Regions from separate parts of the Promicromonospora sp. Populi genome, predicted to be linked through region 4. Evidence: riboswitches for the same ligand, from Rfam matches in the RefSeq annotation. Region 4 holds a riboswitch; each other region holds the start of a gene.
The links. Region 4 has a riboswitch for S-adenosylmethionine ahead of AB1046_RS17830 (aminotransferase class V-fold PLP-dependent enzyme). Riboswitches for the same ligand answer to the same signal wherever they lie in the genome.

Region 1 (7,811 bases), 240 kb from region 4:
TGGACCACGACACGACCGTCTGGGTGGACGGGACGGAGGTCGTGCGGCACCGCGGCGGGTTCACCCCGTTCTCGGCCGACCTGCACGGGATCGCGATCCCGGGGGAGACGGTGACCGTCGTCGTGCGGGCGCGGGACACCCGGCACGAGCCGCAGGCTCGCGGCAAGCAGAGCAACCGCTACGCGAACTTCGAGTGCAACTACACGCGCACCACGGGCATCTGGCAGACCGTCTGGCTGGAGCCCGTGCCCGCCGTGCACCTGCGGCGCCCGCGGATCACGCCCGACCTGTCGAGCGCCGCATTCGACGTGGTGGTGCCGCTGTCCGCGAACCGGCGCGGCCACACGGTCGCCGTCACCATCACGGACGCCGACGGCGAGTTCGCGACCGCCACGGCGCGCGCCGACCTCGACCTGGCGCCCGCGCTGCGCGTCGTCGTCCCGGCGGACCGGGTTCGCACCTGGGGACCGGGCGACCCGCACCTGTACGGCGTCGACATCGAGCTGCGGGACGCCGAGGGCACCGTCGTCGACTCGCTGCGCTCCTACGCGGGCCTGCGGTCCGTGTCGATCGACGGCAAGGCGATCCGGATCAACGGCGAGCCGGTCTTCCAGCGGCTCGTCCTGGACCAGGGGTACTGGCCCGAGTCGCTCATGACGGCGCCGTCGGACGACGCGCTCGCGCGCGACATCGAGCTCGGCCTCGCCGCCGGGTTCAACGGCGCGCGCCTGCACCAGAAGGTCTTCGAAGAGCGCTACCTGTTCCACGCGGACCGGCTCGGCTACCTGGTGTGGGGCGAGTTCGGCGACTGGGGCGTCAGCGGCTACGGCACACCTGCGGACGGCCAGCGGCCCACCACCTCGTACGTCGCCGAGTGGCTGGAGGCCCTGCAGCGGGACCACAACCACCCGTCGATCATCGGCTGGTGCCCGCTCAACGAGACGCACCAGGACCTGCACGACCGCATCACGCAGCTGGACGACGTCACCCGCGGCATGTGGCTCGCGACCAAGGTGGCCGACCCCTCGCGCCCCGTGCTGGACACCAGCGGCTACTCGCACCGCGTGCCCGAGACGGACGTCTGGGACTCGCACCTGTACGAGCAGGACCCCGCGAAGTTCTCCGAGCTGGTCGGCGGCCTCGCCGAGGGGAAGCCCTACGGGAACGAGCGGGACAACGGCACGCCGATATCGCAGCCGTACAACGGGCAGCCCTACTTTGTCAGCGAGTACGGCGGCATCTGGTGGAACCCGGAGGCCGCCGCGACCGCCTCGGGCAGCTCGCCCGACTCGTGGGGCTACGGCCAGCGCGTCGCCGACGAGGAGGAGTTCCACACGCGGTTTGCGGGCCTCACCGACGCGCTCCTCGACGACCCGCTGATGTTCGGCTACTGCTACACGCAGCTCACTGACGTGTTCCAGGAGGAGAACGGTGTCTACCGGTTCGACCGCAGCGAGAAGCTCGACGTCGACCGCGTCCGCGCCGTGCAGGTGCGGCTCGCCGCCTTCGAGAAGGGCGACGGCACGGCGCCCTGACCAGCACAGCACTCCGGTCAGACGTACAGGTCACCCGCGTGACCTGTACGTCTGAAACATGGTCGACATCTTGCAGTTCTCTTTAGTCTTTTCACCCCGCGCATCACCCAGTCCACAGGGTCGCTTGAGGGGTGCACAATAGGCCGGTGACGTACCGGTTCCTCAAGCTCATCCTCTCGCTCCTCGTGCTCGTGCTTCTGCGCCCGCGCGTCACTGGCCTGCAGAACATCCCGAGGCGCGGCGCCGTGATCCTGGCGAGCAACCACCTGTCGTTCATCGACTCGCTGCTCATCCCGATCATGGCCCCGCGGCACGTCGCGTTCCTGGCCAAGGCCGAGTACTGGACCGGCAAGGGCATCAAGGGTCGGCTGTCGCGCTGGTTCTTCACCAAGATGGGCGACATCCCGGTGCAGCGGGACGACCCGCGCGCCGGGCAGCGCTCCCTGGAGGACGCCCTCGCGGTGCTGCAGCGCGGCGGCGCGTTCGGCATCTACCCCGAGGGCACCCGCTCACGGGACGGCAAGCTGCACAAGGGCCACACCGGCGTCGCGTGGCTCGCCCTGACCGGCAAGGCTCCCGTGGTCCCGGTGGCGCTGCTCGGGACCGACAAGGTGAAGCCCATCGGCAAGATGCCGCGGTTCGCCCGGGTCGAGCTGCACTTCGGGGTGCCGATCGACCCGTCCCGCCAGATCGCGGCCGGCACCAAGCCGGCCCAGGCGCGACGCGAGCTGACCGAACAGGTCATGCAGTCCATCCAGGCGATGAGCGGCCAGGAGCGCGCGGACACGTGAGCGCCGTCGGCTTCGGTGCGGCCAGGACGTTCGGCCTCGGCGGGCGCGGACCTTGGCTCGCTCTTGTCGCAGGTCTCGTAGTGCTGGGTGGGATCGAAGTGCTGGTGCTGCATCTGATCGCCGGCGCACTGCTGCCCGTGCCCGTTGCGCTGGCCGTCGACCTCGTCGCCGGGGTGCTCACGGCAGCCCTGCTGGTCGCGTTCGTCTCGCCGCTGTGGTCACGGCACCGCGTGGCCGGCGGGGTGGTCCGGTTCCGGTTCGGCTGGGTGGGAGCGGTGGACGTGCCGCTCGCCGACGTCGCCTCGGCCGCGGTGCACCGGCCGACGACGACAAAACCCTTGGAGCTGGGCGTCGGGTTCGACGAGACCACGGGACGGACCTCGCTCGTGCGGTCGACGGCGTCGCCGGCCGTCCTGGTCGAGCTGTCGCGCCCGGTCGAGGGACGGGTACAGGTGTGGCGGAGGGTTCGGACGTCGTCGGTGCTCGTCGGCGTCGCTTCGCCCGAAGACCTGCTCCAGGCACTCACCGCTCCGCAGTCCTGACCCGTCACCCCGACGGGTGGGTCACAGCCGCGTGATCCGGATCGCGTCCGCCACGACGTATGCGGTGCCCTGCGTCCAGCGGCTGACCGCCACGACCGTGCGGGTACCCGCCGTCATGGCATAGGTGCCGAGCGAGAGCCAGGCACCACCACCCGTGGACTGGTCAACCCGGATAGTCGACGAGCCGGTCCCGGTGTAGACGATGAACGGCGTCGACGTGTTGTAGCCGGCGATCCCGGGGAACCACGCCTCCACCCGGTACGAACCGTTGGACGGGATGGTCGCCGAGAACGTCGCCAGGTCGCTGACCTCGGCCGGCGTCGCGTACCGGTAGTTGGCGCCGTACCGCTCGGCCGAGAACGCCGACGTCAGCCAGGAGCCGCCTGCCGCGAAGCCCGCCGACGTGTTGTCCACGATGACCGACCAGGTCGAGCCGGACAGGGCCGCCGCCACCTCGGACCGCAGCTGCGGCAGCATCGAGTACAGGACGTCGCCCGGGCAGGCCGTGGCCGTGTAGTCGCGGTGCCCGTAGATCTGCGTCGGCGCGATCCCGTACTGGTCGCAGATGTAGGCGCACAGCTCCACCAGCCGGCTCCAGAGCTGCGCGGGCGGCGTGGCGCTCGTGTAGGTGCCCTGGTTCTCGATCCCGATGGCCTGGCTGTTCTGGCCGGGGGCGTGCGCGCCGACTACCGTGCCGCTGCCGTTCTGCAGCCGGGACAGCGAGCCGTGCCGTCCCTCCATGACGTACCCGCCACGGCTCAGCGTCAGGTGCTGACCGGTGTCTACCCAGCCGTTGGCGAAGTGCCACTGCTGGATGTCGCGGGCGATCTGATAACCGGCGGCCTGCGAGTAGTCGGTGACGTTGGCCGACGCCGTGTGGTGGATCAGGATCTTGTTCGGGTTGGCCGCGACGGGTTCGATGGTGCCGCGGGCCGCCGCTGCGCCCCAGGTGGCGCAGCTCGCGATGGTCGGCGTGACGACCTCGACCCCGGCCAGCGCGCCCGGCGGGGCGTCGGCGGGTGCCTCGGGCTCGGGGGCCAGGGACGGCGAGGCGGCGGGGTCGGCACCGAGAGGTGTCGCGACAGCGGGCGCCGCGATCGTCGCGCCCGCGGCACCGATGCCGAGGACGACGGCGCCGCGCAGCAGCTCGCGCCGCCCGAGAGATGCGTGGCTGTGTTCAGTGTGGTCGGTGGGGCTGTGATCGTGATCGTGCACGGTGGTGCCTCCACGGTTCGGTCGCTGGGGGTAGGGGCCGATTTCATCCGTAGTATCGGCCGACCGTGCATCCGACCGATACATCACATCAGGGATATACCCTGCAGGCGATGTCCAGCCAGCACTCAGCGGGGACGGGAGACGGTCAGGCCCGCGCGCTCCAGGAGGTCCAGGGCCGGGCGGTGCTTGTTGAACGTGTACACGTGCACGCCGGGCGCACCGGCTTCGAGCACCTCGCGCGCGAGCTCGGCGGAGTACCCGATGCCGTGCTCGTGCTGGGCCTCGGGGTCGACGGCGCCGTCGGGCGCGGTGAGCCGGTCGAGGTCCCGCAGCAGGTCGGCGGGTGCGGCCACCCCGGTGAGCTCCTCGACCCGGCGCAGCCGGCGCGCCTCCGTGGTGGGCAGGATCCCGGCGAGGATCGGGATGGTCACGCCCGCCGACCGGGCCTCCTCGACGAACCTCGTGTACGACTGCGCCCGGTAGAAGAACTGCGTGATCGCGAAGCTCGCCCCGGCCTCCTGCTTCTCCAGCAGCCGCCGGATCTCCTGCTCCCGCGTGGTGCCGGCCCCGGGATTACCGTCCACGAACGTCGCGACGGCGATGGTGAGCGGGCGGGCGGCGGAGCGCAGGGCTGTGCTGGCATCCGCGGCGCAGCGTCGTTCGTCCACCTGCCGCAGCAGCCGGACCAGGTCGATGCTGGAGTGCACGTCGTCGTCCGTGGGGCGCCAGTGGGGCTCGTCGCGCGGCGGGTCACCCCGCAGGGCGAGGAACGACCGGACGCCGGCCTCGAGGAACTCGTCGATCACCTCGGACACGTCCTCGCGGGACGCGCCCACGCAGGTCAGGTGGGCAACCGGCAGCACGGGCGTACCCCGCAGCAGCGTAGCGAGCACCTCGCGCGACGTCGCCCGGTCGCCCCCGGCCGCCCCGTACGTGACGGAGACGAAGTCCGGCCGCGCGGCCACGAGCCGCTGCGCCGTCTCCCAGAAGTTCGGCGCGGCGTCGGGCCGACGCGGTGGCATCAGCTCGAACGACACCGTGGGGCGGTGCGGGTGTATCTCGGCGACCATGGCTGCTCCATCGAACCTGGCGTGAGCACCTTACGTCCTCACGCCACGGCCACGTGGCAGGAAGTCGGCAGGTTGCTGCGGTGTCACGGAGCCAGGACTCTCGACCGCTCTGGATGGGATCGCCACCATGCTATGCGATTGTCCAGCACTGGGACAGATTCCGTCCGCTCGGCGAGACGACCCCAACCAGGTCCGCGCCGCCTACTTCACCGAACCCGCGACGAGGCCGCCCACCAGCCGCTTCTCGATCAGCATGAACAGGATCACCACGGGCACGATCGCCACGATGGACACCCCGAACACGTAGTGCCACGAGGTCTCGTACTGCCCCACGAACTTGGTCAGCGCCACGGACAGCGGCTGGTTGCCCGCCGTCGTCAGCAGCACCAGCGACGCCGCGAACTCGTTCCAGGACGCGACGAACGTGAACACGACAGCCGTCACGATCCCGGGCCACACGAGCGGCAGGTTGATCTTGGTCAGGACGGTGAACGTGCCGGCGCCATCGATCTGCGCGGCCTCGTCGATCTCCTTCGGGATGCTCGCGAAGAAGCTGTGCATGATCCAGACCGCGAACGACAGGTTGAACGCCGCGTTGACCAGGATCATCGCGCCCCACGTGTCGAGGAGCCCGAGGGCGATGAACTGGCGGAACAGGCCCGACGTCAGCACCGCCGGCTGCAGCATCTGGGTCACGATCACGAGGAACAGGAACACGAGCCGACCGGGGAACCGGAACCGCGCCGTGTAGTACGCGGCAGGCAGCGCCACGGCGAGCACGAGCAACGTGGCGCACAGCGAGATCACCAGGGTGGAGATCAGGTTCTGCAGGAGCGGCGTCTCAGGCGTGGACCACATCGTGACGTAGTTCTCCCAGTGCCACTCCGTGGGGAAGTAGGTGGGGTCTACGGACCTGATCTCCGCCTTCGTCTTCACCGAGCCGAAGAACATGATCAGGTACGGCAGCATGAACACGACCAGCACCACGAGGCCGGCGAACATGCGCAGCAGCAGGGACCCGAGCGGCACCTGGTCTTCCGTGTACTTTCGCACGCGCGGCCGGTTGTCCGACGGCGGCTGGGTCGCCTTGCGCGGCGCGGTCGCCGATGCGGTGGTCGCGGTCATCAGACCTCCTCCAGAGGGCGGACGACCCGCACGTAGATGGCGACGATCCCGATGACCACCAGGAACGCGATGACAGACAGCGCACTGGCCAGGTCGATCTGCCGCTGGTTCTGCATGTACTTGAAGATCATGGTCATGATCGTGTCGGCGTCATACCCGGGGATGGACCCCGTCATGACGCGCAGGATCGGCAGCGAGTTGAACACGTTGATGATGTTGATCAGCACCGCCACCGACACCGCGCCCCGCAGCTGCGGCAGCACCACGCTGAAGTAGGTACGCAGGCCCCCGGCGCCGTCGATGCGCGCGGCCTCGACGGTCTCGCCGGGGACCGTCTGCAGCCCGGCCAGGATCGTGTACGTGGTGAACGGCAGCGACACGAACACGGCGACCACGATGGCCCACGCGAACGCGGTCTCGGGGTGCCGGGTCCAGCCGTAGCCCTCTGGTGTATCGATCAGGCCGATGTCCACGAGGAACGAGTTGATGATGCCGAAGTACGGCTCCAGGCCGTAGTGGACCACCAGCGTCGTCATGACCACGCTGGCGGCCCACGGCACGATCACGGCCATGCGCACGATGCGGCGTCCCGGGAACGCCTTGTTCAGCAGCGCCGCGAGCGCGAGCGAGCCGACCAGGGTGAGGCCCACGACCACGACCACCCAGATGACGGTCCGTCCGAGGATCGGCCAGAAGTACTGGAAGCCGATCACCGCCGCGAAGTTCGCGAGGCCTACGCCCCCGTCGTCCACGCCGCTCTGACTGATGTCGCGGGTCGAGTTCCAGAACATCACGCCTACCGGGAACAGGACCACGGCCGCAATGAGTGCGACCGCGGGCCCGATCCACGGCAAGGCCTTCAACAGGTCCTTCACCGGGTTCCTCGTGCTTTCGGTTCAGCGTCGGATGTGGTCGACGCGGGCTTGCTTGTAGCGGTCAGCGCCGGGCGTCAGCCCGCGTCGACCTGTGCCTGGATCTCGGTGAGCACGTCCTGCGCCGTCCGGTCGCTGTCGAGCTGGCCGAAGAGCGCCTTGAACGCGGAGTCCGCCGCCTGCCAGTCCGGGTTGGTGCTGGGGTAGAACTCCGCGTCGGGCAGCACGTCGAGGAACGGGGCGAGCGCCTCGTCGTCGGCCAGCTGCTCGGAACCCGACAGGGTGGTGGGCAGGAAGCCCTCGCCCTGGACCCACGGGACGTACACGTCGGCGGTGTAGAGGTAGTCGAAGAAGGCCGTGATGGCCTCCTGCTTGTCACCGTCGTTCTGGAACGCCATGAGGTGGTCGGCCACACCCAGCGTGAACGGGCTGCCGTCCTCGGTGGGGATGGGGTGGATCGAGTACTCGAGGTCCGGGTTGTCGGACGCGATCTGGCCCACGCTCGGCGGCAGGCCAACCTGCATGCCGATCTGGCCCTGGACGAAGATGTCGAACAGCGGGCTGCGGTCGGTCGCACCGGCGTCGGCCTGCGTGGCGCCCGCGTCGATCATCGTCTTGATGAACTCGGCACCCGGCAGGTTCTCCGGGGTGTCGATGGTGA
Region 2 (7,811 bases), 1.7 Mb from region 4:
CGCCCGCGCCTGCAGGCCGTCGGCATCTCGCACGAGCCGAGCCCGTGGATGGGGGACCGCGACCAGCTCGCGTTCCACCTCGTCCCGGCGCGGCCCGGTGACGACGAGGTGCCCGACGCCGCTCTGGAAGCTCGCGCCCTCGCCTTCTCGCACGACGACGAGACCGCCCGCCCGCACCTGTACGAGGTAGGCCTGGACGGCGGGGCCCGCGTGGCCGTTGCGGCGTCGGACCACGGCGGCGTGCTGCGGTTCACGTTCCCGCCCGGGGCCACGACCGGCCACCTGCTGATCGACGCCGTGAGCGACTCCGGCGCGGATGGCCCGCCCGTGGCCGTGACGGTGCACGACGATGGCACGTTCACCGGCTGGAGCGACCACGGCAGCGAGCTGTCGGTAGGCCGCAGCCGGATGTACGTGGTGGGCCGGATCTCCCGCCCGGTCCTGCGCACGGGCCAGGCCCGCGGCCGGGACCACGCCACCTACGCCACGGTGGCGCTGGACGCCGACCGCACGGTCGAGGTGCGCGTCGCGACGTCGTACATCGGTGAGGACTTCGCCTGGCGTGCCCTGGACCGGGAGGTGTCCGGCACGTTCGACGAGGTCGCCGACCGCGCCCGCGCACAGTGGGAGGAGCGCCTCGGGGTGCTCGACGTCGAGGGCGCCACCGACGAGCAGCAGGTCACCCTCTACTCGAACCTCTACCGCCTGAACCTGTACCCGTCCTCCTACACGGAGGTGGGAGCCGACGGCGAGGCCGTGCACGCCTCGCCCGTGCTCGACGGCGCGCCCGTGGTGCCCGGCGAGATGTTCGTCAACCACGGGTTCTGGGACACCTACCGCACCTGCTGGCCCGCCTACGCGCTGCTGTACCCGCAGGTCGCGGGACGGCTCGCCGACGGGTTCGTGCAGCAGTACCGCGAGGGCGGCTGGGTCGCGCGCTGGTCCTCGCCCGGCTACGCCGACCTGATGACCGGCACCTCGTCCGACGTCGCCTTCGCCGACCTGTACCTGCGCGACGTCGACCTGCCCGACCCGCTCGCCACCTACGACGCCGCGCTGCGCAACGCGACCGCACTGCCCACCAGGTCCGGCGTGGGCCGCAAGGGACAGGGCTTCGCCCTGACCAACGGCTGGGTGCCCCGCGACGTCGACGAGTCGGTGTCCTGGAGCCTGGAGGGCTACATCAACGACGCCGGGCTGGCCCGGATGGCGCAGGCGCTCGCGGACGCGCCCGGTACCCCGGAGGGCCGTCGTCGCGCCCTGCGGGACGAGGCCGCCTACCTGCGGCAGAGCGCGCTCGGGTACGTGCACCTCTTCGACAACAAGACGGGCTTCTTCCGGGGGCGCGGGCAGGACGGGTCGTTCAACCCGGCCACGTTCGACCCGGACGAGTGGGGCGGCGACTACACCGAGTCCGACGCCTGGAACTTCCTGTTCCACCCGGTGCACGACGGCGCGGGCCTGGCCCGCCTGCACGGCGGGCGCAAGGGGCTCGCGGAGCTGCTGGAGCGGTTCTCAGCCACCCCCGAGCGGGCGGACAAGCCGGGCACCTACGGCACGGCGATCCACGAGATGTTCGAGGCGCGCGACGTGCGGCTGGGCCAGCTCGGGCAGTCCAACCAGGTGTCGCACCACATCCCGTACGTCTGGCTGTTCGCGGGCCGGCCGGACCGTACGCAGGAGACGGTGCGCGAGATCCTGGCCCGCCTGTGGACCGGCAACGACCTCGGGCAGGGGTACCACGGCGACGAGGACAACGGCGAGATGTCGGCCTGGTACGTGCTCTCGGCGCTCGGCCTGTACCCGCTGGAGATCGGGTCGTCGCGCTGGGCGATCGGCTCGCCGCTCTTCGAGCGGGCGGTGGTGCACCGGCCCGACGGCGACCTCGTGGTCGAGGCGCAGGGTGCGGCGGACCAGTGGTACGTGGCGGGTCTGGCGGTGTCGGACGGCGACGGCGCGACGCGGGCAGTCGTGGCGCCGTCGGTGGAGCATCGCGAGCTGACCGGGGGAGCGACCCTGCGGTTCGACCTGTCCGGGACGCCTACGCGCTGGGGGGTGCCGTCGTCGGACGATGAGTCCGGTTCCGGTTCTGACGCCGGAGCCTCACCCGCCGGGCCGTGGCAGCGGGCCGACGGCGGCTGGCGCACCAGCGGCGCACCCCTCTCGCGCCTGACCGACGGTGATCTGACGGCCTCGGTCGAGGTGACCGGAGTCCTCGAGTGGCGGCCGTCCCGTGAGATCCCGGAGGGTGCCGTTATCCGCGCCTACACGCTCACGTCGTCGACCGGGGACCGGGTGCCGCCGTCGGCCTGGCGGCTGGTCGCGGACGACGGGCGCGTGCTGGACGAGCGCTCCGGCGAGGAGTGGCCCTGGCCGGGCCAGCTCCGGCCGTTCGTGCTGGCCGAGCCCGCACCCCTTACCGGCCTCCGGCTGGAGCTGGGCGACGACGGCGCCCTGGCCCAGATCGAGTTGCTCTGCGGCTGAGATCCTGCGGCTTCGGTCCGTTGCTCTGAGATCGGTCAATTAACCGACCGATCTCAGAGCAACGGACCGAAGTCGGTGATGGGTCGCTGCAAGGGACCGAAGTCAGCGGTCGGACCGTGCGGCACTCTCGGCGAGACGCATATCCCGGCATATGAGATCTGGCCGAGGGATTGTTGACTTCGATGGGTTCCATTCGTATCTTCTCTACATCGGGATCGACCGCACTAATCCGACCGGAATGGTGTGGTAAGTCCCGGCAGGTCATGAGCTCCGATGCAAAGCCCCGGCTGGTCGGACGGCAACCCCCCGCGCGGGTGGGTGCCCCGGGTGAGGACCAGGCCGTCCGCCGCCCGGCGGATGACAACACGCGTCGCTCGCCGTCAGGGCGAGCAGGTGAGGAGAACGACGATGACCCGGAGCGCTGCGTCCGCCGTCCACGTGTCCCTGCCGTCCAGGTACGTCGCTGCACGGGCCGGTGTGGCCCCCCGCGAGGACATGTGTTGTCGCTGTTCCTGTCGCTGACCGCGGCAGACCCGACCCGCTGACCGGCCCTCGCCGGTCCTCCGCTCGGACCACCCCTCGGCGCCACGCGCCGAGCCCCGGCCGAAACCGGCCCTCACGTTCCTGACCGGACGTCTCTCTCCTGCTTTCCGGCAGCCTCCGCTCCCGGGTGACCCATGAACGCCGTCGCACATCATCCGTGCGCCGCCGGCAGGGGCCGTCCGGGCGCCGTCGCGCAGCCGCAGCCCGAACGGAGCCCCGCCGTGCCGTACCCACCGCAGCCCACGTCCCTCTCCTCCGCCGGTCCCTCGCCCCGCCCCCTCGTGCTCGGCGTGGACCTCACCTCCGCCGGCGCCCGCCCGGGCGCCCACCGCGCCCGCGGCCCGGTAGCGCCTCGTCCGTTCGACGGCGAGCGGTTCCTCCACCTGATGCGGACCGCCGACCGCGGCCTGCTCGACCTCGTCACCCTCGACGAGAGCTTCCTGCTCCACCCGGGGCGCAGCAAGGTCACCGGGCGGCTCGACACGGCCGTCGCCGCGGCCCGCGCCGCCCGGGTCACGACCGGCGTCGGGCTTGTGGCCGCCGTCGACACCGTGCACGTCGAGGCGGCCCACGCCGCCGTCGCCCTGAGCAGCATCGACCGCGCGAGCGGCGGCCGGGCAGGCTGGCAGGCCACCCGGCACAGTGCGGTTCCCGAGCCCGACGAGGCGTGGGCGGCCCGCGTCGAGCTGGGCATCCACTCCGTGACCCGGGTCTGGACCGGTAGGCCAGGTACGGGTGCCGGGGCGGTCCAGCTCGACGCCGACGGCCGGTTCCGCGTCGACCACGACGGCATCCGGTTCGCCGTCCGCGGCCGGCCGGCGAGCGGCGGCGACCCGTTGCCGCGCGTCTGCCCGCCGGTCGTCGTGCGGGTGCGCTCCGAGGCGAGCGCCGCGCTGGCCGGGCGCACGGCCGACGTCGCGCGGATCGCCGTGACCGACATCGCGCACGCCGTCCGGCTGCGCCGCCTCGTGCGGGACTCGGCCCTGTCCGCCGGGCGCGACCCCGAGGAGGTGCGGGTGCTCGCCGAGGTGTACGTGGTGCTCGCGGCCGAGCGGGCCAGCGCTCGCGCGCGGCTGGAGCTCGTCGAGGCGCTCGAAGGCACCGCGCCCATGGGCAGCTCGCTCGTCTTCGCGGACACCCCGGACGAGCTTGCCGTGCTCGTCGCCGACTGGGCGTCGGTCGGTGCCGCCGACGGGTTCCTGCTGCGCCCGTCCTCGCTCAGCTCGGACCTCGACGCGATCACCGACCACCTGGTGCCCGCCCTCCAGCGGGCGGGGCTGTTCCGCACCGAGCGCACGGAGACGACGCTGCGCGGGTCGCTCGGGCTGCCCGACGCCGACGCGGTCGACCGGGCGCAGCCCACGGGCCGGCTGCTGAGCGCCTGACGCGGGCGCCGACCGCACCCGAGCAGCACCGCACCAAAGACACCACACCCATTCGTGAGGGAGAACAAATGACCACCCCTGAGGCGCAGACGCCTGAAGCGCAGACCCCCGAGCTGCAGGACCCTGAGCTGCAGAACCCCGAGGCAGCCGGCGCCAAGGTCGCGAGCGGCGCCCTGCTGATCGACGTCCGCTCGGCGGCCGGGCGGGCGTCGTCGGGCGAGATCCCCGGCGCCACGCTCGTGGACCGGGACAACCTCGACGCGCTCTTCGGGCCGTCCGACCACCCGGCGATCACGGTCGACACGCCGGTAGTGATCGTGTGCGGCTCGATCAAAGGCTCCGGCCCGGTCGCCGAGGCGCTGGCCGCGCGCGGCTACACCGACGTCTCGCACGTCGACGGCGGGTTCCCCGCCTGGAAGGAGGCCGGACTGCCCGCCACGGAGCCCGAGCCGAGCGCCGCGCCATGACGGGGTTTGCCACCCGCCAGGTCCACGCGAGAGCAGCCACGTCCGACGGCGGTGCGCCCGACGCCGCGCCGTCGGGCCGCGTGACTCCGCGCGCGACGCCGGTGTACCTGACCGCTGGCTTCGAGTTCGAGCAGTGGGAGCAGGCCGGCGGCCACTTCGGCGCCGGGGAGGGGTTCGCCTACACGCGGACCGGCAACCCGACCACCGCCGCCGTCGAGCAGCGGATCGCCGCGCTCGAAGGCGGCACGGACGCCCTGTTCGTGGCCAGCGGGCAGGCGGCCGTCACGGTCGCCCTGCTCGGCCTGGTCGCGGCCGGCCAGCGGGTGCTCGCGGCGTCCAGCCTGTACGAGGGCACGCGCGGGCTGCTCCTGGAGAACCTGCCCCGGCTCGGCATCGAGGCCGACTTCGTGGACGACGCCGCCGACCCGGCCGCCTGGGAGCGGGCGATCCGTCCCGAGACCCGCGTGCTGTTCCTGGAGTCGATCCCGAACGCCCGCAACGACCTGCCGGATCTTGCCGCCGTGGCCGACGTCGCGCACGCCCACGGACTGGCGCTCGTCGTGGACAACACGCTCGCTACGCCGTACCTGCTGCGCCCGATCGAGCACGGGGCCGACGTCGTGGTGCACTCCGCCAGCAAGTTCCTGGCCGGTCACGGCTCGGTGCTGGGCGGCGTCGTCGTCGACTCCGGGACGTTCGACGCCGCCGCGTCGGGTGCGCTGTACCCGCACCTGGTGGCGCCGTCGCGCACCGGCGGGCCGTCCGTGGCCGAGCGGCACGGCGGCCGGGCGCGCCTGGCATACCTGCGCGAGACCGTGGCGCCGCGGTTCGGCCCCACACCGTCGCCGCTGAACGCGTTCCTCGTGGGGCAGGGCATCGAGACCCTGTCGCTGCGCGTGGCGCGGCAGAGCGCCAGCGCGCTGGAGATCGCGCGGTGGCTGGCGTTCCGGCCCGAGGTGGTCTCCGTGGACTACTCCGGGCTGGACTCGAGCCCGTCGTACGCGCTGGCCAAGCGGTACCTGCCCGACGGGCAGGGCTCCGTCTTCACCTTCACGCTGCGCGGGGGCGCGCCCGCCGCGCGCGCGTTCGTCGAGGCCGTCGAGGTCGTCACGCACATGACGCACATCGGCGACGTCCGCTCGCTCGTGCTGCACCCCGAGAGCACGAGCCACGTGCTGCGCACCCCCGATGAGCGCGCCGCAGTGGGTGTCTACCCCGGCACCCTGCGCCTGTCCATCGGCGTCGAGGACCTGCCCGACCTGATCGAGGACCTGGAGCGGGGGCTCCTGGCCGCTGGCCGGGCCGCCGGCGGGGCCGATGATTCCAGCGAGGCCGACGACACCCGCGGGGCCGACGACTTCCGTAAGGAGACACCATGACCCGCCTGCAGCACCTGGGCTGGTTCCTGTCGCGCGGCTTCGGGCCGCACGGCTGGGGCCACGACTATCTGGACTGGAACTACGACTGGACCCGGCCCGACCTCTACGTCGAGTCGGCCCGCGCGCTGGAGCAGGCGGGGGTGGACCTCCTGATCATCGAGGACGCCCCGTCGCTCGGCAGCCCCGAGACCATCGACCTGCGTGTGCGGCAGGCGTTCGGCGGCCCCAAGCACGACCCGCTGCTGCTGGCCCCGTACCTGTTCGCGGCCACGCAGCACCTCGGCGTCGTGCCGACGGTCAACCCGGCCGCCGTGCTGCCGTACACGGGCGCGCGCCAGCTCGCGACGCTACAGCACCTGTCGGGCGGCCGGTTCGGCCTCAACCTCGTCACCGACACGGGCAGCGCGCGCCACTTCTCCGCCGCGCCGCCGCTCGGGCACGACGCCGCGTACGACCGCGCCGAGGAGTGGCTCGACGGCGTCCGCTCGCTGTGGCGGTCCTGGGACGACGGCGCGCTGCTCGCCGACCGGGGCGCCGGCGGCGTCTCCGGCCGGTACGCCGACGGGAGCCTGCTACGCCCGGTGCGGCACCGCGGCGAGCACTACGAGTTCGACGGCCCGCTCAACGCGATCCCCTTCGAGCAGGGCGCGGACGGCGAGCCGGTGATCGTCTCGCCCGGCGGGTCCGGCCGGGGGCTGGCGTTCGCAGGGGCGAACAGCGACGTGCAGCTCGCGCTCGCGCCGCTGACCGAGCAGAGCGTGCGCGACTACCGGGCCAAGATCCACGCCGCGGCGCGCGCCGCCGGACGGGCGCTCGAGCACGTCAAGGTCCTGTTCGCGATCCGCCCGGTGCTCGTCTCCAGCCCGGCCGAGGCGGACCGGCTCGTGGCGGCGTCGGCGAACCCCGACGACGCGACGCTGCTGCACATCGCCGAGCAGCAGTCGAGCGACCTGGAGACCGACCTGACCGCGCTCGACCTGGACAAGCCACTGCCCACCGGCCTCTTCGGCGACCACGTCTCGCACGGGTCCATCAAGCGCCTGGTGGGCGGCCACGACCTCGCCACCACACCCCTACGCGAGCTGCTCGGCGGGTTGGCCCGGCTCGGCCGGATCGCCGACCGCTCGGGCTGGGTGGGCACGGCGGGCGAGCTCGCCGACCTGATCGAGGAGCTGGGGGAGTGGGGCAACGACGGTGTGCTGCTGTGGGGCGACCTGCACCCCGTCACTGTGCACCGCACACTCGACGAGCTGGTCCCGATCCTGCGCCGGCGGGGAATCCTCCGCACGGAGTGGGCCGACGGCGGCCTGCGGGCGAACCTGCGGGCGTTCTGAACCGAACCACTGGAAGGAGCACCGCGGTGTCGGTGATCGTGTCGGACCCGACCTGGGTCGCCACCACCTGGGACGACCCGCGCGCCGCCGCGCTACGCGAGGCCATGACCAGCGACCTCGCCCCGCGCTACGCCGATCTGTGGGAGCAGCGCGCCCGGCAGCTCGCGGCCGCGGGGCCGGGCGCGCTGAGCAGGGTGCCGACGGCGGACGAGGTGCTCG
Region 3 (7,811 bases), 2.4 Mb from region 4:
GTCGACGTGCGCGCGGACAGCCCGTGCGCCAGGTACAGCGTGACGAACATGACCAGGGACGACGTCACGAGCGCCACGCCGATCGCGGACTCGCCCGCGAGCAGGGCCGGGATCGTGAACCCCAGGAGCACCACGAAGGCGAGCCCCAGCCCGGCCATGGCGGCCAGCCCGCGCCATCGTGCGACGAGCAGCACGACGACGGCGAACACGGCCGCCAGCAGCGCGATCGGCAGGTCGCGCTGGAAGTCCATGAACACGAGCGGGTCGACGCCGGGCTGCGCGACCTGGGAGATGTCGACGGCGGTGATGTGGTCGCCGGTGGCGAGCGGCACCGACGGTCCGGGCGACTGCATCTGCGACTGGCTGCCGTCCGCGAGCTCGACCGGGATGCTGCCGGTGGCCGGGTCCGCGGGGCCCGCCACCGTCACGTCGACGAACGACGTGCCCTCCGCCCGCGCCTGCACCCGGCCGGGCACGTCGCCGCCGTCCGGCCACAGCAGCCACAGCCCGGCCAGCGTCAGCAGGAGCGCCGAGACCAGGGTCATGACCAGCAGAAACGTCGTGCGGGGCGCGGCAGGGCCGGCCGAGCCGTGCGAGTGGGAGGGCGGCATGCGCACATCCTGACCCACCGGCCGGAGGCGGGCGCGGGGAGGGCGCGGTACGGGCCCGCTACAGGTTGAACCCGCCCGCGACCTCGATGTCCTGCGCGGTGACCCAGCGGGCGCCGTCGGACAGCAGGAAGGCGATGACCGAGCCCGCATCGTCGGGCTCACCGATCCGCCCGAGGGCCGTGCGCTGGACGAGCTGCGCCGTCATCTCGGGGAACTCCTCGAATGCCCCACCGGCGAACGGGGTGCGCGTCGGCCCCGGGGACACGGAGTTCACGCGGATGCGGCGGCCGCTGAGCTCCTTGGCGAGGTACCTGGTCAGCACGATGACCGCGCCCTTCATCGACCCGTACGCCGAGTACCCCTCCGACAGCCCGGCCGTGCCCGCCGAGTTGCTGGCGGTGTTCACGATCGCCCCGCCGTCGTCGAGCAGCGGGAGCAGTGCCTGCGTGACCAGGTACGGGCCCTTGAAGATGACGCTGTAGAAGTGGTCGAGCTGCTCCTCGGTGGTGTCGGCGAACAGGGTGCCGCCGCCCATCCCGGCGTTGTTGACCAGCCCGGTGAACTTCTGCGCGCCCCAGGTATCGGCCAGGGCCTGTTCGACGGCGGTGCGGAACGCGGGGAACGTTGCACTGTCGCCGACGTCGAGCGGGAGGGCGACGGCGGTGCCGCCGGCCTCCTGGATGCGGGAGACGGTCTCGGCCGCGCCGTCCTTGTTGGAGTTGTAGGTGACGATGACGCCGGACCCGCCCTCCGCGGCGCGGATCGCGGCGGCCTGCCCGATGCCGGAGCTGGCTCCGACGACGATGGTGATCGACATGGTGTACCTCGTGTCCTGATCGTGTGCTGCTTGTCGAATAGTGCTGTTGGCCGACGGCCTGAGGCAGGCGCCGCGGCGCTCTGCCCCCTCGACAAGTCAAGGCGATGCAAGGGCCCGATGGTGATAGCGTTCCTCGCACGTTCTTGCCTGATCCTGCTCGGACGGCGATTCCCGGAACCTGGAAGAGGAAGGTGGTCTCATGGACCTCGACCAGCTGCGCACCCTCATCGACCGATGTGCTCCCCCGGGTACGAGCGAGCCGCTGCCAGGCATCTCCCTGTGCCGGGAGGTCGTGTCCGGGCCGCCGGAGACCTCGACCACCGGCACCGTCTTCGCGCTCATCGCCCAGGGAGCCAAGCAGCTCCGGCTCGGCAACCAGACCGTCGACTACGGGCCGGGCGAGTACCTGGTTACCTCGATCGACCTGCCGGTCATCGGGCAGTTCACCGAGGCGAGCGAGGTGGCCCCGGCAATGGGCTTCGGGATGACGCTGACCGCCTCGGCCATCGCTGAGCTGCTGCTGTCAGCGGACACGCCGGGGGCAGGCTCAGGGCCGGGGGCCCGGCGCGGGTCGGCGTCCGGGTCCGACTCCGGGTCGGGCTCCGGGGCCGGGTCGGGCTCCGGGCCGGCGAGCGCGGCCCCGCCGTGCCGGCGCTCGCGACCAGCCGGGCGCCCGCGGAGCTGCTGGACGCCGTCGGGCGGCTGATCCTCTTGCTGGACCGGCCGCGCGACCTGCCCGTGCTCGGGCCGATGGTGCAGCGGGAGATCCTGTGGCTGCTGATCACCGGGCCGCAGGGCGACACGGTCCGGCAGCTCGGCCTGGCCGACAGCAAGCTCACGCGCATCAACCAGGTGGTGCAGTGGATCCGGGCCAACACCGCCGAACCGCTCCGGGTCGAGGATCTCGCCCAGCGCGCCGGCCTGAGCGCCTCCGCGTTCCACCGCACGTTCCGCGCGGTGACCGGGTCGAGCCCCCTCCAGTTCCAGAAGCAGCTCCGGCTGGTCACCGCGCGCCAGATCCTCGCGTCGCAGGACTCGAGCGTCACGCAGACGGCGTTCGCCGTCGGCTACGAGAGTGCGGCCCAGTTCAACCGGGAGTACCGCCGCTTCTTCGGCGCCCCACCGGGCCGAGACCGGAACCGCATCCCTCAGGCCGCCCCTCTGGGCGTCAGCCCGTGAGATCCGGTGTCAGCGGGCGTATCCCCCGCCGGGCACGTCGAAGACCTCCTCCAAGGTCGTGACCCCGGTGTCGCGCATGTAGGCGGCCAGTTCGCGGCCCACCCAGCGCAGGTGCCAGGCCTCGGCGGCGTACCCCGTGACGGCGCTGTTCTGCGGTGTGTACCGGACGACGAAGCCGAACGCGGCGGCATGCTCGGCGACCCAGCGCCCCTCGACTGTCTCGCCGAAGCACTTCTCGAAGTCGCACCCCGCTTGCGTGGAGCTGCCGACGTCCACCCCGAGGCCAGTCTGGTGCTCGCTGTGCCCCGGGCGGGCCGACACCTTGTCCGCCTCCGCGGCGCCGAGCTGCGCCACCCAGCCCTCGTAGACCTGGGCCTGCTTGGCGTACGCGCGGTAGGCGCTACGCAGCGTGAGGTGCACGCCGTCGGCGTCGGCGGCCGCCAGCAGGGCGGTGAGGTCGGGGGCGGCGGCCGGCTGCACAAGGTAGCCCCGGACCGTGGTCAGGTCGGGCTCGAAGGCCGGGTCGAGCGGCCTGCCCTTGTTGACGACCACCCACGGGCTCGTGGGGTCGGTGATCGAGTGCGCCGCCAGGTCGATCGCCGGCTCGTCGCTCGGCGGGGCCGGGGCCGGGGCCGGGGCTGGGTCTGCGGGGCCCAACTCTGCAGAGCCCGGCGGCGCGAGCGACTCCGGCGTCGCCCCTGCCGCGCGTGGCTCCTGGAACACGGTCCCGATGGCGCCGGGCGCACACCCCGCGAGGAGCAGCAGCAGAGCGAGCGCAAGCAGGGCGAGCAGCAGCGGCGCGCGCGGAAGCAACGTGAGCGGAAGCGGCGCGCGAGCGCCCGTCGTCGTACGCGGCAGGGGTGGGCGGTCCGAAGAGGTGGTCACACCGGTTCGTGTACGTCGGCCAAGCCCTCATGCCAGCGCACGGGCTGTGACGTGGACAACACCTACGAACCTGTAATGGGCGGGTCTCCGCCGGACACACTGAGTCGGAAGCATGTCTCCTCACCCCCGGAGCCCGCCCTGGCCACGAACACGGATTCGCACCCCCTCGTGCCGGGCACGCTCACGCCCGAACGCACGGAGGAGCTCTTCGCTGCGCACGCGACCGCCGTCTACCGCTACGCACGTTCCCGGCTCCCGGCAGCCGAGACGGACGACGTGGTCGCCGAGGTCTTCGCGATCGTGTGGCGCAAGGGCGAGCTGCCCGACAACCCACGCGCCTGGCTCCTGGGGGTGGCGCGCCGGGTGATGGCGAACCAGGCGCGCGCCCGGCACCGGCGGATCGCGCTGGTCGAGCGGGTGCGTGCACATCCCGAGCCGGCAGGCCAGGACGAGGTCCGCCTGACCGGCGAGCTCGACGAGCTCCGGCGCGCGATGGCGCTGCTGCGCCCCGCCGACCGCGAGGTCATCGCCCTGCTCGGCGCGGCCGAGCTGTCCACGGCGGAAGTCGCCCAGGTCATGGGCTGCACGACGGCGGTCGCCGCCACCCGGGTGCACCGGGCCCGACGGCGGCTGCGCGCGGCCTACGAAAAGCTGACCGAGAGAGGAGCCTGACGTGGCCGATCGTGACCAGTTCGATGCTGGGCGGTTCGATGTCGACCGGGCCGACTCTGACCAGACCGAGAACGAGCTGACGCGCGTGCGCCGCGCCCTGCGCGAGGTCGAGCCCGAGATCGATCTGGCGCGGCTGTACGCCGAGTCGCGGGCTCGCGCAGGAGATGCGGCGCCCGGACTCGCCCCCGCGGACCGGGTCGGCACCGAACGTGTCGAGATCCTGCTGCGCGATCCCGGGTCTGCCGCCTGGCGGCCCCGGTCCGGAGCTCGCCGCGGGCAGGCGTTCGCGTGGGGGGCGGCGGCCGCCGCGGCCGCGATCCTCGCGGTGAGCCTCGCCGGCCCACCTGTGCTGCGTGCCCTCCCGGGTTCGGCCCCGAGCGCGTCGACCTCCGACCCGTCGCGGCTCCTCGACCTGACGGCCGATGACGTGGTCACCCGCGCGGTGCAGGCGATGGGCAGTGACAGCTGCCGGCTCAAGTCGCGCTCAACCCTCGGAACCGAGTCGACGTCCGGTTTCGACGCCCTCCCCCCGACGGGTGCGGAGCCGCCCAAGGCCGTGCTGCTGGACGACCAGCCCCTGCAGGCGCTGCATGCGGTATCGATCAGTGCGCTGTTCGGCCTGCCCCAGCTCGAAGGCACGGACTATCTCCTCCACGAGGACCTTGGCATGGAGTCGGTGGACGGGCAGACGGTTGTGCGGATCAGGATCACCCCCTCGGACACCCTGGTGCTGGACGGTGCCGTGACCCGCTTCGAGCTGCTGGTCGACGTGGCGACCTGGCTGCCGCTGGCCGGGGAGATCCGGGCCGAGTCGGACCAGGGCAGCCAGTACGTCATGCACAACGAGTTCACTTGGGCGGGTTGCACCGAGCCGAGCCCGGGGCCGACCGAGCACGACGACACACCCGGGTCGTGATAGCGCGTAGCCCGTGGTGCGGCTGCTCGCTTGGCACACTTTTTGTTGGCGACGGTCCGAGGCAGATGAGTGTCCGAGGGATGGACGCTTTCGCGACCACATGCCGGGCATGCTTACGATCCAGGTCAATCATCCAGAGCGGTCGAGAGTCCTGGCTCAACGACACCGCAGCAACCTGCCTCCGGAGCGCCAATTCCGGGCAAGGTGCTAACGCCAGGTCCGATGGAGCTGATACGCATGGCAGTCGAGTTCACGCCCCCGCACCTTGCCCACGCAACGATTCTGGGCTACCCGCGCATCGGCCGACGACGCGAGCTCAAGCGCGCCGTCGAGGCACTCTGGGCCGGACGCACCACCACCGAGGAACTAGAGGCGACCGCCCGTGACCTGCGGCTGACCACAGCACGCCATCTCGTCGGGCTCGGCCTTGATGCGGGCTCGGCCGCCGTCCCCGGCTCGTTCTCCTTCTACGACCAGGTGCTCGACGCCGTCGCCCTGCTCGGCGCCGTGCCCGAACGGTTCCGGGACCTCGCGATATCGGCCGACGGCGCCCCCGGCCGCCTCTCCCTGGAGGGCTACTTCACCCTGGCCCGCGGCGAGGGCGACAAGCCGCCGCTCGAGATGACCAAGTGGTTCGACACGAACTACCACTACCTGGTCCCCGAGATCGGGCCGGACACCCCTATCGGGTTCGTCGACGACCGCGCGGTGCGTGAGTTCACTGAGCTCGCCCAGCCCGCGGACGGCGGCCAGGCCGTCGTGACGCGGCCCGTCCTGGTGGGGCCGGTGACGTTCCTGCTGCTCAGCAAGGCGGCCGGGCCCTCTGCCGCGGCTTTGCGGGGCTCGCAAGCTCACTCCTCAGCCGCGGGCGACGCACCCGCAGGGTTCCGTCCCCTGGACCGGCTCGACGACGTCGTCGCCGCGTACGCCGAGGTGCTCCGCGCCCTGGCCGCCGCGGGCGCCCCGTGGGTGCAGCTCGACGAGCCCGCGCTGGTCACCGACCTCCTCGACGTCCCCTTCGACGAGGTGGCGGACGCCGTCCGCCGGGCGTACTCCCGGCTCGCGACCGACCTCTCCCCCGCGCCCGGCGCGGACGGCGTCCCGGCGGAGCGGCCCGCGATCCTGGTCACCGCGCCGTACGGCGGCCTGCGCAGCGACGCCGGCGACGGGCTGGCCCTGCTGGCCGGCACCGACGTCGAGGCGATTGCTGTCGACCTGGTCCGCGGCGCCGTCCCCACCGGCGTCGCCGGCGACGGGATCGCCGGAACGGTCCCCGGGTTGGAGACCAAGACCTTGGTCGCGGGCGTCGTCGACGGGCACAACATCTGGCGCGCGGACCTCGACGCCCGGCTGACCACCCTGGAGGGCCTGACCGCGCTCGGCGCGGGGGCGGTCGCCGTCGGCACCTCGACGTCGCTGCTGCACGTGCCGCACGACGTCGCCGACGAGCCCCGCCTGGACGCCGGCCTGAAGTCCTGGCTCGCCTTCGCCGACCAGAAGGTCGCCGAGGTCGTCACGCTGGCCACCGGTCTGGCCGAGGGCCGGGCGGCGGTCGCCGACCAGCTCGCCGAGTCGACGGCGGTGGTGCGGTCGCGCGCCGAGGCGCCCGGCGTCGTCGTGCCGACGGTCCGGGAGCGGACCGCGGGCCTGACCCCCGCCGACGTCGAGCGCGCGCCGTACGCGGAGCGCGCCGCCGCGCAGCAGGCGCGGCTCGACCTCCCGCCGCTGCCGACCACCACCATCGGCTCGTTCCCGCAGACGTCCGAGATCCGGCAGACGCGGGCCGCCTGGGTGCGGGGCGAGCTGTCCGACGCCGAGTACACGGCAGCGATGCGTGCCGAGATCGCGAGCACCGTGGCGCTCCAGGAGGAGCTGGGCCTGGACGTGCTGGTGCACGGTGAGCCCGAGCGCAACGACATGGTGCAGTACTTCGCGGAGCAGCTCGACGGGTTCGCGACCACGGTGCACGGCTGGGTGCAGTCGTACGGTTCGCGCTGCGTGCGGCCGCCGGTCCTGTGGGGCGACGTGTCCCGGCCCGCGCCGCTGACGGTGGACTGGACCGCATACGCGGCGTCCCTGACGAGCAAGCCCGTCAAGGGCATGCTCACGGGACCGGTCACGATCCTGGCCTGGTCGTTCGTGCGCGATGACCTGCCGCTGGGCGACACGGCCGACCAGGTCGCGCTGGCCCTGCGGGACGAGGTGACGGACCTGGAGGCGGCGGGCATCGGCGTCGTGCAGGTGGACGAGCCTGCGCTGCGCGAGCTGCTGCCGCTGCGCCGGGCCGCGCACGCGGGCTACCTGGACTGGTCGGTGCGCTCGTTCCGGCTGGCGACGTCCGGGGCACAGACCTCCACCCAGGTGCACACGCACCTGTGCTACTCGGAGTTCGGGCAGGTCATCGGCGCGATCGACGGCCTGGACGCCGACGTGACGTCCGTGGAGGCCGCGCGGTCCCGCATGGAGATCGTGCCCGAGCTGGCCGACGCCGGGTACGGGCGCGGCATCGGGCCGGGGGTCTACGACATCCACAGCCCGCGGGTGCCGTCGGTCGAAGAGGTGACCGACCTGGTCTCTCTGGCTGCCAAGTCGATCGACCCGCGGCTGGTCTGGATCAACCCCGACTGCGGCCTCAAGACCCGCGGTTACGCGGAGACGACGGACTCCCTCCGCAACCTGGTAGCGGCAGCCCGCGGAGTCCGCGCCACCCTCTGACCGGTCCTGCGTCCCG
Region 4 (7,811 bases):
CGCAGCTTGCGGACTATGCGGTGTGGGGTGACGCCCAGGCGCTGGCCGACGGCGTGCGCCGGTTCGGCGCGGCCGGCGCGGACACCGTGGCGATCCAGCCGACGGCGGACGACCCGGACCTGGAGCGCCTGGCCGACGTGGTGGGCGAGGCGCGGGAGCTGCTGAGCGAGGCCTGACGACAGCCGAACGCCGGGGCCGCGCCGTCTCTTGGACGGTGCGGCCCCGGCGTCGTCGTACTACCGGCCGGTCAGGCGATCAGAAGTCGCGCGGCGGCGGGGCGAACGAGGTGGTCCCGCCCGTGCCCGGCTCGGGGCCGGGGTTGACGTGGGGCTCCGCTGCGGGGGTTGCGGCAGCGCCGCCGCCGTCCGACAGGTTGTTCAGGAAAGCCTCGACGCGCGAGCGCATGGGGCCGATCAGCGCACCGCCGACACCGACGATCAGAATTCCGGCCAGGGTGGCCAGGAATGCCACCAGGACGGGCATTGTCACGGTGGTGCCGATGCCGATCTGGTTCACGGCGGCGATAACACCCAGCGCGAGAATGAAGAACGAGACGGCCTTCGCAACGAAGGGGCCGTAGGAAACGCGGCCCAGGGTGTTGAGAAGAAGGTCCTTCACGGCATTCGCGATGGCGCCTGCGATCACGACGATGACGATTGCGACGACCAGGCTCGGGAGCCACGCAACGATGTCGTTGACGATCGCACTCACCGGGTTGGTGGGCCCGAATGCGCTCAGCGCGAGCTGGAGCGTGATCAGCAGGATGAAGTAGTAGATGATCTTCGTGAGCAGCTCGATCGGCTCGATGCCCGACCCGGCCAGCAGCCGGTTCGCTCCCGCGCGCTCGAGCACCTTGTTGAAGCCGATACGCCTCAGGATCATCCCGACGAACCGGGCTATCGCCTTGGCGATGAAGTACCCGATGAGGAGAACGATCAGGAACACGAGGAGCTGTGGGATGAAGCTCGCTATCGCGCCCAGAGCGTTCGTGAGCGGTTCCAGCCAGTTGACGGCTTGCACAGTCATACCTGTATTGAGGAATGGCAAGGTTCTCTCCCCCTTCGAGATTTTTGCGGCACCTCCGCCACGCCACCGTTGACGCGGCGTAAAGGTGCCAGCACTCCATGAACATATGCCGCACAAGCGCATTCTGCGCGTCGTGGGTTTATCTCCGGGGCGCGTTGTTAGGTAGATCGAGAACATCGACGCAGGTCAGGCCACCCCGCCCACGTACCGAAGAGCGTTTAGCCTGGCCGGATGGATGCCCTGCATGAACGGACCGCCGTCGAGCTCCGCGATCTCCTCGCTGCCGGCGAGCTCACGCCCAGCGAGGTCACCGAGTATTTCCTCGACCGGGTGGAGCGGCTGGGTCCCGACGTCGGCGCCTTCGCCACCGTCACCCCGGACCTCGCGCGCGAGCGCGCCGCGGCACTCCAGAAAGCCGGTGTCGACGGTCCGCACCGCAGCGGGCCGCCGCCGTCAGGCAGCCTGTGGGGCCTGCCCACCGGGGACAAGGACCTGTGGAACCGCGCCGGGGTACCGACGGGCTTCGGGTCGCGTGCGTTCGCGGGGCTGCCGCCGGCGCAGGAGAGCGACGAGATGGTCAAGGTGCTCGACGCCGCCGGCGTTGTGAGCCTCGGCAAGACGGCCGCGCCAGAGCTGGGTTTCCCCGCCTACACCGAACCCGTCGGCCTCCCGCCGGCGCGTACGCCGTGGGACCTGACCCGCGGCGCGGGCGGGTCGAGCGGCGGGGCGGCCGCGGCGGTGGCGGCGGGGCTGCTGCCGTTCGCGCCCGGGTCCGACGGCGGCGGCTCGATCCGCATTCCGGCGGCCGCCTGCGGCGTCGTCGGACTGAAGCCGACGCGCGGGCTGCTGCCCGCGGGCAGCGGCGTCGACTCGCTGGGTGGACTGGTCGTGAACGGTCCGATCGCGCGCACCGTGGCCGATACCGCCCTCCTGCTGGAGGCGATGCTCCCGCGCGACGCCGAGGGCGGCGTCGCGCACCCGTACACGCTGCGGGCGCCGTCGTATGCGGCGGGGACGTACCTGGCGGCGGCGCAGCGCGCCGCGCTGCCCGCGGGTGGCGCGGCCGGGGGCGGTGTGGCCCGCATCGGCGTGACCACCTCGTCGGCGTGGGACGGGTTCTACGACATCGTGGTGTCGCCAGAGGCCAGGGCCGGGCTGGACGCGGGTGTGCGCGCCCTGTCGGGCCTCGGGCACGAGGTCACCGAGCTGGTCCTGGACGAGGCTCCCGAGTACGCACCGGCCTTCCGGACCCTGTGGATGGGCGGCGCGTCGGCGGTGCCGATCGACGACCCCGAGATCCTCGGGAAGCTGGAACCACTCACGCAGTGGCTGATCCGGTCGGGTCGAGAGGTCCCGGCCCGACAGCTCGGCGAGGCGGTACGCATCCTCACGGCCTACGAGCGGTCGCTGATCGCACAGCTCAGCCCGTACGACGCCGTCGTCACGCCCGCGCTCGCGCTCACCCCCCGGCCCATCGGGTGGTACGACGCCGAGGATCCGGAGCGGAACTTCGAGCAGCAGTGCCAGTACACGCCGTTCACGTCGTGGCTCAACGTCGCCGGGCTGCCCGCCATCACGGTGCCGACGCACTGGACCGCGCCCACTGCCGAGGCGCCCGCCGGGCTGCCGATGGGGGTGCAGATCATCGGCCGGCCGGGCGGCGAGCCCACCCTGCTGGCGCTGGCGGCTCAGCTGGAGGCGGCCCTGCCGCGGCCGCACGCGTTCCCCCTGTGACGTGCCGGACGTGCGGGCCACCGACGGTGACCTGCACGTCTGGTATGTGCTACGCCTCGTCCGGAAGGCAGCCGAAGTCCTCGTCGAAGCCCAGGGCGGCAGTCGCCAGCAGACCCTCCAGGCCGGAGCCCTCGGGCACGGGGCGCGGGTCGTCGGTCACTACCCACAGGCCGTCGACGACGTCGTACCCGGCCTGCGGTCCGTCCGTCACCAGGCGCCCGACGGCGGCGACCAGGCGCTCCACCTCTTCCCCCGCGGTGCCGACGCCGACCGAGGCGCGCACCGCTCCGGCGTCGAACCCGAGGCGGCCCAGCAGCGGGTGCGCGCAAAAGCGGCCGTCCCGCACGCCGATGCCGTGCTCCGCGGAGAGGTACGCGGCCACCAGGCCCGGGTCATCAGCCGGCGACGGTGAAGGTCACGACGCCCACGGGGTCGACGGCGTCCGCCCACACCCGCACGACCTCGACCCGGTCGATCGCCTCCAGCCCGGAGACGAGCCGACGGCGCAGCGCGTTCTCGTGGGCCGCGACATCGGCCGGGTCGAGTGCCGCCAGCTCTTCGCACGCGGCCGCGAGCGCCACCGCACCGATCACGTTGGGCGAGCCGGCCTCGTGCCGGGCGGGGCCCTCGTGCCAGTCGGTGCCGGAGACCCGCACGCGCCGCACGGCGCCGCCGCCGGCGAGGTAGGGCGTGCCGGTGTCGAGCCAGTCGCGGCGGCCCACCAGGACGCCCGCGCCGAAGGGGGCGTACGTCTTGTGCCCGGAGAAGGCGAGGTAGTCGACGCCGGTCGACTCCAGCGAGATGCGTCGGTGCGGCACGAGCTGGGCGCCGTCGAGCACAACTCGCACACCGAACTCGTGGGCCACGGCGACGATCTTGTCGATGGGTAGCGACTCCCCGGTCACGTTGGAGGCGCCAGTGAGGGCGAGGAGCGCGAACGGTCGGTGTGCGGCGGCGTCGGCCAGCTCCTCGCGGATCTGGGCGATCGTCTCGGCGACGGTGGCGCCGCCGGTCAGCACCGTGGCCTCGGTGGTGCGCTGCCAGGGCAGCAGGTTGGCGTGGTGCTCGACGTCGAGGACGAGCACGCGGCCGGGCTCGCCGTCGGGCTGCGCGGGGACACATCCGGCGAGCAGGTTCAGGGAGTCGGTGGTGTTGCGGGTGACGATCGTCAGGTCGTCCTCGCGGGCGCCGACAAACGCGCCGATGGTGCGGCGGGCGGTCTCGTAGAGCGCCGTGCTCACCTGGGAGAGGTATCCCGCGCCGCGGTGCACGCTGGCGTACAGGGGGAGCACCTGGGTGACCCGGTCCGCGACGGCCTGCAGCGCCGGGGCCGAAGCCGCGACGTCGAGATTGGCATACGTGACGCGTGTGCCGTCCACGAGCGGGACGAGCGTGCCGCCGCCGACCACGGAGCGCAGCGGAGCGGCGTCGTCCACCGTGAGATCACGGGCAAGGGTGGGTGCAGACATGTAGTCCTCCACAGTCCTGGGGGAGGTTCCCCCGCGCTTGCCGCGCGCGGGCTGCGCGCGGCCAGGTCGTCACCCGGGGCACCCCACCGCGGAGGGAGGGTTGCCGGCCAGCGAGCCGGGGCTTCGCGCTGACACTCATGACCTGCCGTTATCCTCTGCTGCGGGTAAAAGCTCTGTCAACGGACGTCTCAGATGCTGGTCCCACCATCTGGTCGCCGCTGCGCGGCCGCGAGGCCCGCGATCCGGACTGCACCGATCACTGACGCGTACCGCTCGCGGGCCGCGAAGTCCGCCCGGGTCCACACCGCCGGCCGGCCGAGCTCGGCGCAGAGGTGCAGCAGCCGGTCGTCGCCCAGGTAGACGGCGACGTGTGCGCCGTATGCGGCCGCGCCGTGGTTGAGGCTGCGGTTGAACAGGACGAGGTCCCACGGCTCCAGATCGCCGAGCCGCGGATGGGCCAGGGAGGTGTCGCCCCAGAGCTCGCTCGACCGGTGCGGCGGAACCTGCCGCCCTGCCAGGCCCAGCACGGAGTATGCGTAGAGCTGGCAGTTGGCGCCCAGCTCCGGGCCTCCGCTCGGGCCCGGATCCGCCGCCGCGGCCCGCGGATCCACAGCCTGTGGATGACGGGCACCGTCGTAGGGCGCGTCCCAGACCCACGCCGGTAGACCGGGCACACGCTCCGGCCAGCGCTTCAGTGCGTCGAGCAGATCGGTCGTCGTCGTCACAGTGCTGCAAATCCTATGACTCCAATAGGGATCGCCTGTCGAGACACTGTTCCACCCACCGGACACCTGTCGTAGGGTTGGCAACGACCATCCCGAGCGGCCGAGTGACGTGGCACGACGACGCCGCAGCAACCCAGCGTTCCCGCTACAGCGAGAACGGACACGGGTGCTACCGCCACGACCGATGGAGGAGAGTTACATGAGCGATCCCGCGCACCCCGAAGCCCACCCTGCCGAGGGCTACGCCGGCGACATCACGCCCCAGCAGGCCTGGGACCTGCTCGCCGCCGACCCGGGCGCCACCCTCGTGGACGTCCGCACGCAGGGCGAGTGGCGCACGATCGGCATCCCCGACACGACGTCGCTGGAGAAGCAGCCCCTGTTCGCCGAGTGGGTACAGGCCGGCGGCCGCCCCAACCCCGGGTTCCTCGAGGAGCTCAAGGCGGCCGGGATCGGCGACGGCCCCATCGTGTTCCTCTGCCGCTCCGGTCAGCGTTCGATCGGTGCGGCGCGGCTCGCCACGTCAGCGGGCATCGCGCCGTCGTACAACGTGCTGGAGGGCTTTGAGGGCGCCCCCGGGGCCGACGGCGTCCGCGACCAGCAGGGCTGGAAGGTTGCCGGCCTGCCCTGGACGGACGGCGCCGCGTGACCGTCACCGGCGCGTTTCCCCCCGGCGCGAGCCCGGGCGGGTCCGGCCGCAAGCCGCTCCCCCGCGGCGTCCGCCCGGCGACCCTCGCCGTGCGCGGCGGCCACCAGCGCACCGAGTTCCAGGAGACGAGCGAGGCACTGTTCCTCACCCAGGGCTACGTCTACGACGCGGCGGCCGACGCCGAGGCGGCGTTCGCGGGCGACCTGGACCGGTTCGTCTACTCCCGCTACGGCAACCCGACGGTGCACACGTTCGAGGAGCGCCTGCGCCTGCTGGAGGGCGCGGAGGCCTGCTACGCGACCGCCTCGGGCATGTCCGCGGTATTCACGTCCCTGGCCGCGCTCGTGCAGTCGGGGTCGCGGATCGTGGCGGCCCGGGCACTGTTCGGCTCCACCGTGGTGATCTTCGAGGAGATCTTCAAGAAGTGGGGCGTGCAGACCGACTACGTGGACGGGCACGTGCTGTCCCAGTGGGAAGAGGCCCTGGCGACCCCGGCGGACGTGGTGTTCTTCGAGACGCCGTCGAACCCCATGCAGGACATCGTGGACGTGCGCGCCGTCGTCGACCTGGCGCACGCCGCCGGAGCGACCGTGGTGCTCGACAACGTGTTCGCCACCCCGCTGCTGCAGAAGCCGCTGGAGCTGGGGGCGGACGTAGTTGTCTACTCCGCGACCAAGCACATCGACGGGCAGGGGCGGGTGCTGGGCGGGGCCATCCTCGGCCCCACCGAGTACGTGACCGGGCCCGTACAGACGTTCATCCGCAACACCGGGCCGTCGCTGTCGCCGTTCAACGCGTGGACCCTGCTCAAGGGGCTGGAGACGCTCCCGGTCCGCGTCGCGGCGCAGGGTGCTGGCGCGCTCGCCGTCGCGAACGCCCTGGAGGCGCACCCCGGGGTGGGCGCGGTGCGGTACCCGTTCCTCGACTCGCACCCGCAGGCCGACCTGGCGCGGTCCCAGATGAGCGGTGGCGGCACGGTCGTGACGTTCGACCTCGCGGTCCCCGAAGGGTCGGACGCCGAGGCCGCGAAGAAGCACACGTTCGGATTCCTCGACGCCCTGCAGGTTATCGACATCTCGAACAACCTCGGCGACGCGAAGTCCCTGGTCACGCACCCCGCGACGACCACCCACCGCAAGCTCGGCGCCGAGGGCCGAGCCGCGGTAGGCATCGCAGAGACGACGGTCCGCCTCTCGGTCGGACTGGAAGACCCCCTGGACCTGATCGAGGACGTAGAACAGGCCCTAGCGGTACTGCCGGGTTAGCTCCAATGGCCGACCCTGGCTCGTCTCCTTTGAGTCCTAAGTTTCTTCGCTTTGAGCCGGCTCAAAGCGAAGAAACTTAGGACTCAAAGGGGAGAGTCACCCGGAGGCGGGCTCAGCGGCCGCCCGCCGCGTTCAGGAGGCGGGCCGCCTCGGTGTTGCGGCCCTCCAAGAGGGCTACGTCCGCGTTTGCGATCGCCTTCGACGCCGCCGGCGGGACGCCGGTCGCCGGGTCCAGCACCGCGGTCTGCAACGCCAGCCGGTCCCTGTCGAGCGCCGACGTGCGGCCGCCCGTCGACAGGCCCCAGCCGAACGGGAACAGCGGGTCGTAGTCCCGGTCGCCGACGTTCACCACCGGGTCGTCCGCGGACCGCGGCCACGAGACCGGCAGCTTGCCCGTGAACCTTCGCTCGCCGAACAGCACGTCAGCCACGCCGGCGCCCTCGGTGCCCGGGAGCCACGACGCGACGAGCGCGTCGATCGACCCGAGCTGTTCGGTGAGCACCTGCGGCCGCCCGGACACGACCAGGACCACACACGTCCTGATCTGGGCGCAGACCCGCTCCACAACCTCGGCGTCGCCGGGCTGCAGCGACATCGACTTCTCCTCGCGGAACACCCCGCCGTCGGCCGGGTCCCAGGCCCATTCGGGCCCGCCGACGTCGCCGAACCCCTCCGTGTACGGCGTCTCGCCCACGACGACGATGCCGACGTCGGCACCGGCCGTCGGCGCGGAGGCGTCCTCGCTGAACGTCACGTCGTCAGCCACCGCCTCGATGCCCTCAAGGATCGTGGTGCCCTCCGTGACCTCGCCCGAGAAGCCCTGCCAGGTACCGGTCCAGCCACCGGCCTGGTTGCCCAGGTCGTCGGCGTTGCGGCCCGCGACGTACACGCTCGCGTCGTCGTCCAGCGGCAGTGCGCGGCGCGAGTTCTTGAGCAGCACCTG

Region 1: another riboswitch for S-adenosylmethionine. It lies ahead of AB1046_RS16740 (methylenetetrahydrofolate reductase); the one in region 4 lies ahead of AB1046_RS17830 (aminotransferase class V-fold PLP-dependent enzyme).
Region 2: another riboswitch for S-adenosylmethionine. It lies ahead of AB1046_RS01775 (LLM class flavin-dependent oxidoreductase); the one in region 4 lies ahead of AB1046_RS17830 (aminotransferase class V-fold PLP-dependent enzyme).
Region 3: another riboswitch for S-adenosylmethionine. It lies ahead of metE (5-methyltetrahydropteroyltriglutamate--homocysteine S-methyltransferase); the one in region 4 lies ahead of AB1046_RS17830 (aminotransferase class V-fold PLP-dependent enzyme).

What each region holds. Positions count from the first base shown of each region.
Region 1 covers NZ_CP163528.1:3,696,178-3,703,988, reverse strand. The annotation lists gene AB1046_RS16760 (glycoside hydrolase family 2 protein) at 1-1,535, shown strand, start outside; gene AB1046_RS16755 (lysophospholipid acyltransferase family protein) at 1,682-2,326, shown strand; gene AB1046_RS16750 (hypothetical protein) at 2,323-2,868, shown strand; gene AB1046_RS16745 (N-acetylmuramoyl-L-alanine amidase) at 2,890-4,083, opposite strand; gene AB1046_RS16740 (methylenetetrahydrofolate reductase) at 4,209-5,153, opposite strand; SAM riboswitch class I at 5,158-5,273, opposite strand; gene AB1046_RS16735 (carbohydrate ABC transporter permease) at 5,355-6,278, opposite strand; gene AB1046_RS16730 (carbohydrate ABC transporter permease) at 6,278-7,153, opposite strand; gene AB1046_RS16725 (extracellular solute-binding protein) at 7,228-7,811, opposite strand, start outside.
Region 2 covers NZ_CP163528.1:409,170-416,980, forward strand. The annotation lists gene AB1046_RS01770 (GH92 family glycosyl hydrolase) at 1-2,484, shown strand, start outside; SAM riboswitch class IV at 2,744-2,856, shown strand; gene AB1046_RS01775 (LLM class flavin-dependent oxidoreductase) at 3,249-4,412, shown strand; gene AB1046_RS01780 (rhodanese-like domain-containing protein) at 4,481-4,879, shown strand; gene AB1046_RS01785 (O-acetylhomoserine aminocarboxypropyltransferase/cysteine synthase family protein) at 4,876-6,258, shown strand; gene AB1046_RS01790 (LLM class flavin-dependent oxidoreductase) at 6,255-7,592, shown strand; gene AB1046_RS01795 (GNAT family N-acetyltransferase) at 7,619-7,811, shown strand, end outside.
Region 3 covers NZ_CP163528.1:1,079,263-1,087,073, forward strand. The annotation lists gene AB1046_RS04870 (YibE/F family protein) at 1-611, opposite strand, end outside; gene AB1046_RS04875 (SDR family NAD(P)-dependent oxidoreductase) at 670-1,428, opposite strand; gene AB1046_RS04880 (AraC family transcriptional regulator) at 1,628-2,134, shown strand; gene AB1046_RS04885 (helix-turn-helix domain-containing protein) at 2,074-2,607, shown strand; gene AB1046_RS04890 (M15 family metallopeptidase) at 2,617-3,492, opposite strand; gene AB1046_RS04895 (RNA polymerase sigma factor) at 3,661-4,164, shown strand; gene AB1046_RS04900 (hypothetical protein) at 4,166-5,080, shown strand; SAM riboswitch class I at 5,207-5,309, shown strand; gene metE (5-methyltetrahydropteroyltriglutamate--homocysteine S-methyltransferase) at 5,318-7,795, shown strand.
Region 4 covers NZ_CP163528.1:3,941,170-3,948,980, reverse strand. The annotation lists gene AB1046_RS17845 (LLM class flavin-dependent oxidoreductase) at 1-176, shown strand, start outside; gene AB1046_RS17840 (hypothetical protein) at 256-1,026, opposite strand; gene AB1046_RS17835 (amidase) at 1,258-2,760, shown strand; partial or broken gene AB1046_RS17830 (aminotransferase class V-fold PLP-dependent enzyme) at 2,810-4,229, opposite strand; SAM riboswitch class IV at 4,258-4,372, opposite strand; gene AB1046_RS17825 (hydrolase) at 4,418-4,954, opposite strand; gene AB1046_RS17820 (rhodanese-like domain-containing protein) at 5,154-5,603, shown strand; gene AB1046_RS17815 (O-succinylhomoserine sulfhydrylase) at 5,600-6,868, shown strand; gene AB1046_RS17810 (glycoside hydrolase family 3 N-terminal domain-containing protein) at 6,981-7,811, opposite strand, start outside.